DNA from 2 places in the Cupriavidus sp. 96C5-1 genome. Region 1 is predicted to be linked to the other one. Evidence: riboswitches for the same ligand, from Rfam matches in the RefSeq annotation. Region 1 holds a riboswitch; the other holds the start of a gene.
The links. Region 1 has a riboswitch for manganese ahead of AC3FOF_RS28820 (TMEM165/GDT1 family protein). Riboswitches for the same ligand answer to the same signal wherever they lie in the genome.
Positions count from the first base shown of each region.

Region 2: linked by a shared signal. The riboswitch ahead of AC3FOF_RS40855 (hypothetical protein) and the one ahead of AC3FOF_RS28820 (TMEM165/GDT1 family protein) in region 1 are both predicted to bind manganese.

Region 1 covers NZ_JBYOJU010000031.1:105,399-107,778, reverse strand. Annotated here, with positions in the region: gene AC3FOF_RS28830 (NADPH-dependent F420 reductase) at 1-162, shown strand, start outside; gene AC3FOF_RS28825 (hypothetical protein) at 214-648, opposite strand; gene AC3FOF_RS28820 (TMEM165/GDT1 family protein) at 919-1,494, opposite strand; yybP-ykoY riboswitch at 1,609-1,742, opposite strand; gene AC3FOF_RS28815 (fatty acid desaturase) at 1,802-2,380, opposite strand, start outside.
Region 2 covers NZ_JBYOJU010000065.1:25,944-28,323, reverse strand. Annotated here, with positions in the region: gene AC3FOF_RS40860 (ABC transporter substrate-binding protein) at 1-440, shown strand, start outside; yybP-ykoY riboswitch at 609-795, shown strand; gene AC3FOF_RS40855 (hypothetical protein) at 939-1,370, shown strand; gene AC3FOF_RS40850 (efflux RND transporter periplasmic adaptor subunit) at 1,458-2,380, shown strand, end outside.

The sequences.
Region 1 (2,380 bases):
GGGCCGCTGGACTCGGCTGACAGCTTTGCGCCGGGCGGGCCGCTGTTCCACCAGATCGGTTCGGCCGAGGCGATGCGCCAGCGGATGGCCCAGGTAGCCAAATCGGGATGGAAGAGAGGGAGGGGAGGCGATGTCCAAATGACATCGCCGCACCGGGAATGAAACAGGCCGGGCGCCTCCCGGTGCCCGGCCCTCCCGTGCAGGCTGCCGTCCTCAGGAGCGCCAGCCGCCCTTGACCCAGGCCCACCCGCCGCCGCCCTCGAAGCGCCAGACCCAGTGGCCGGGCACCCAGAAGGCGTGCGGAGCAGGGGGCGCTACCGTGATCTGTTCGACGATCACGGGTGGCATGGCCTGCACTGGCTGCTGTACCCAGCGTCCGTGCACCCAGAACCAGTCGTTGCCTTCCCATTTCCAGTGGCCCGGTACCCAGTTCCAGCCATAAGCAGCGGGGGCGGGGCCGCGATCCTCATGTACCGGCAGCGGCATATTGCGCACCACCACGTGCGGCGGCGGTGCGGGCTGGCGCACTACCACGCGCTCGGTTACACAGCCTGCCAGGCTCCCGAGCAGGGCCAGCGAAGCCACGGCGGGCAGGGCGGCGCGGAGCAGGCGGCGGCGCTGGGGCGCCTGGGGTTTGCTGCTTGCCATCTTTGTTGTCCTCTTGTTTTCGATCGGGCGTAGTGAAAGGCGCCGGCACCGGCCAGCGCGATCCGTGCGAACGGATAGCTTTCTTAACGGCGCCCGGCCGGGATTCCGGGACAGCAGCGGGGCGGCATTTTGTAATTGAGTATTACGCTGGATACAAGGGCCGCTAAGTTCAGGCGCCGCTTCCGCCCACGCGGCCGAAGGCCTCGGCCACCCAGCCGACAAAGCCCCGCGGCCTGCTGGCCTGTCTGGCCATGCGTGGCCGGGCCCGGCTCAGCCGCCCACGCCAAGCAGCGCCAGCACGCCCAGAGCCAGGAAGATGGCAGCGGCGATCTTGTGCACCAGGCCGATCGGCATCTTGTTGGCGAAGCGGTCGCCCAGCACCACGGCGGGCGCATTGGCCAGCATCATGCCGAAGGTGGTGCCTGCCACCACGGAAATGACCTCGGTGCTGAAGCGTGCCGCCAGCGCCACCGTGGCGATCTGGGTCTTGTCGCCCATCTCGGCGAAGAAGAAGGCCACGATGGTGGTGCCGAGAATGCCGATGGCGCCCTTGACCGGCTTGGCCTGTTCGGCGTCGTCCAGCTTGTCGGGGATCAGCATCCAGCCGGCCATGGCGATGAAGCCGATGCCGAGGATCCAGCGCAATACGTCGGCGCCGAGCATATGCGTGATCCAGCCGCCGAGGGCGCCGGCAAAACCGTGATTGACGATGGTGGCGATGAAGATGCCGAGAATGATCGGCAGGGGCTTGCGGTAACGCGCCGCGAGCACGAGGGACAGCAACTGGGTCTTGTCGCCCATTTCTGCAAGGGCGACGATGCCTGTGGAGACGAGGAAGGCTTCCATTTGATTTCTTGGTGGTAACCGGGCCGCCGCATCGCGAGATGCCAATGACGCACACCTTTCCCGGCCCGGCCAGAAAGGTGAGGTCATCGGTCTCGCCAGGCGCTGGAAGCAGGCATCAAGCCCGTTCCGGTTGCTGCGCACGCCATAACCGCAAGCGGTCAAGTCTGTTGACGTACGCCCCCGTTTTTTCCTTGCTCCACATTGCGTGGATGGCGAAAACGAGGCGGCTACTCCCCAATGGAAGCCCGCATTATAGCCAAGGCGGGTGGCGGCCGTCCATAGCCGCCGTTGGGTGCTGTTGCGTGGTTCAGACCGGTACCGGCGAGTTATCGCTGGTCTGGCGGCCGCGGAAGTCGGTCCAGCACAGGGCCTTGAAGTCGTACAGCTTGCAGCGGCGCGCGGTGTCGAAATACCAGCGCCAGCTGAAGTTCTGGATGATGATGCGGCCCGGCAGCGCATGCTCCAGCAGTGCCTGGGCGCGTTTGAGGCGGTACAGCGGCACGCTCATGTCCACGTGGTGCGCGGTGTGTTCCATGATGTGGTGCAGGGCGGCGCCGATGCCGTAGCTGAAGCGCAGGTGCACGGTGGTGGAAACGAAGGGTTGGGCGCGCGCCCACATCGTCTTGGTGTCGTACCAGGCCACGCTGGTGTGGGTGTGGTGCACGTAGAGCACGAAGCCCACGGTGAAATTCCATACCAGGAAGGGCAGCACGAAACCCAGGCCGATCAGCAGCGCGACCGACTGGCCGCTGGCTGCCGCCGCCCAGACCAGTGCGCCGATCCAGGCCGCGCCGAAGGCGGCCACCAGCGCGCAGTCCCACAGGAAGATGGCGCGGCGCGTGGGCATCTGGCGGCGGCTGGGGAAGAACATCTTGAACCACCAGAT
Region 2 (2,380 bases), on a different contig from region 1:
CCGGTACCGGGGCAATGCTCACCAAGGTGGCCTCCGGAGAATACCTGCTCGGCTACAACATCATGGGCGCCTATGCCCTGGTGCGGGCCAAGAAGGACCTGCCTGGCCTGGGCGTGGCCATTCCCAAGGACTACACCGTGGTGCTGTCGCGGGTGATGTTCATCAGCAAACATGCGAAGAATCCGAACGCGGCAAAGCTCTGGAACGACTACATACTGTCTCCGCGCGGGCAAAAGGTGATCGGTAATGCGCTGGAGCTGTTTGCGATCCGCGAAGATGTGGACGCGGAATACACGGCCGGCAAACTGGCGCAGCAACTCGGGGGGCAGGCCAAGCCGATCCCGCTGAGCCTGGAAATCACGGAGTACCTTGATCCCCAGAAGCATCGTGACTTCATCACCAACTGGAAAGCAGCGATGCGGCCCGCATCCAACCGTTGATCCTCAGCAGATTCATGAAGTTCGCCCCTCGGAGTTGTGTAAGAAAGCGGTATTGCAACTGCCGAGGGTCAAATTGTCACGCGGCCGCGCTGCTGGAAGTGGCGCGGCGGCCAAACTACACGGGTAGCCCGGTTCGCTTGGCATCCGTAATCCAGCCATGATAGAATTCGCGTCGTCTTAGGGGAGTAGCTACCCTCCGTCCCCCGGAGGAGGCCGACGTCAACATACTTGGTAAAACTACCATGGCGCCGGCAGCCGATTCGGCCTTGCGAGACCTTTGACTTTCCGTCCACCGGCTGGGGCTGGCAATGGACCGTAAAGTCAATGGTGATTGCATTGCCAGCCCCAACGGACCTTCCATGCCTGCGTTGATCGCGGCGTTCGGACTGGCCGCCCTGACGGAAATGGGCGACCCGCCCTACCGCCCCTTCCCTGCTGTTGCCTCGCGCCTCCCTTTTCGGGGCGGGCATCGGCACGCCTTTGCAATGGGGGCCTAACATGCGCCCTCGCACCAAGCCCGTCTCCCTGATACGTATCTGGCTGCTATTGCTATTGATCGCGGTCCAACTGGTGGGACCGCTGCTGCATGCGCATATGGGAACGCCGAAACAGACTGGTTTCCATCTCGACGTTCCGCTGCTGGGCCTGCTCGATGCCGTAAAAGCCGAGTGCGCCAAGGACAACGATCCCTGTGCCGGGGAGTCCGAGCCTTTCTCCGTCGACGTCGAGAAGGGAATTGGTCATTGGGCCGCGTCCCTGCATCTCGACCCTGCCCACGTGCAAGCGCTGCTCGCACTCTTCGCCGCCTGGCTTGCACCGCTGGTGCTGCTGGTAGTCCCCTTCCGTTCCCGCGCCGAGCCGGCGTTGCCGCGCTGGCGAGGCGGTAGCGGCAGGCCGCCACCTGCGCAGGCTCCGCCTTCTCACTCCTGACAGATGCTCGCCGGCCATGCCGGCCTTCTTTCAATGCGCGCGCCGCCAAGGGCGCGCCCAATGCATTCGTCTTATCCGGAGTCAGGGATGTTTGATCAACGTGGTTTTCCGGCCTTAGCCATCGCGGCGTCGGCCCTAGTCTGGTTCGTTCCCGCGAGCGCGCGAACCTTGCCCGTGTCGGCCACGCAGGCCGAAGCGCTAGGCGTGAAGTTCGCGCCAGCGGCAGACGCCTCGCAAATCGAGATCGGTGCCACAGCGCGAGTGGTACTCAGGCCCGACGCGCAGTATGTAGTCGCTGCGCCCTATCCGGGCATGGTGCCGCAGGTGCTGGTCACCATCGGCCAAGCCGTCAAGAAGGGCCAACCGCTGGCCAGCTTCGCCAGCCCGCAGATGTTCGAGGCCAGTCGCTCGCTGACCGAGGCACGCTCGCAGGCGGACCTGGCCCAGCTCGCGCTGGCGCGCGACAAGCAGTTGAGCGACGATGGCGTGATCTCCGGCAGCCGCTGGCAGACCACACAGGCGCGCGCCCGCGAAGCCGCGGCCATGCAGCGCGCCCGTGAGGCGGAGATGTCCGCCGCCGGCATCGTCTTCGGCGGCAAGGGCGAGGCACGGCTGGTGGCCGGCCGCGCCGGGCTCGTCGCCGAGATCCACGCCGTGCCGGGCACGCGGATCGACGGCTCGGCGCCGCTGTTTCGCATCGTCGACCCGACTGCGCTGGAACTGGACCTGCTGGTCGGGCGTGATGTGCCTGCCCTCAAGGGCGGCGAGAGGCTGGAGATTCGCCAGCGCGGCGTCAACGGCCGGATCGCAGGCGTAGTGCCGCTGAGCGATGGCACTGGGGCCGTGCGCGTGCGCGCCACGCTGGACCAGCGAGGCAACCTGCAGGCCGGTGAAAGCGTGGCCGTGGTGATCCACCTGCCGCCAGAGTCAGATGCCGACGGCAGCCGGCGTATCCGCATTCCGGTCAGCGCGCTGTTGTACTGGCAAGGAAAGGCCGGCATCTTTGCGCA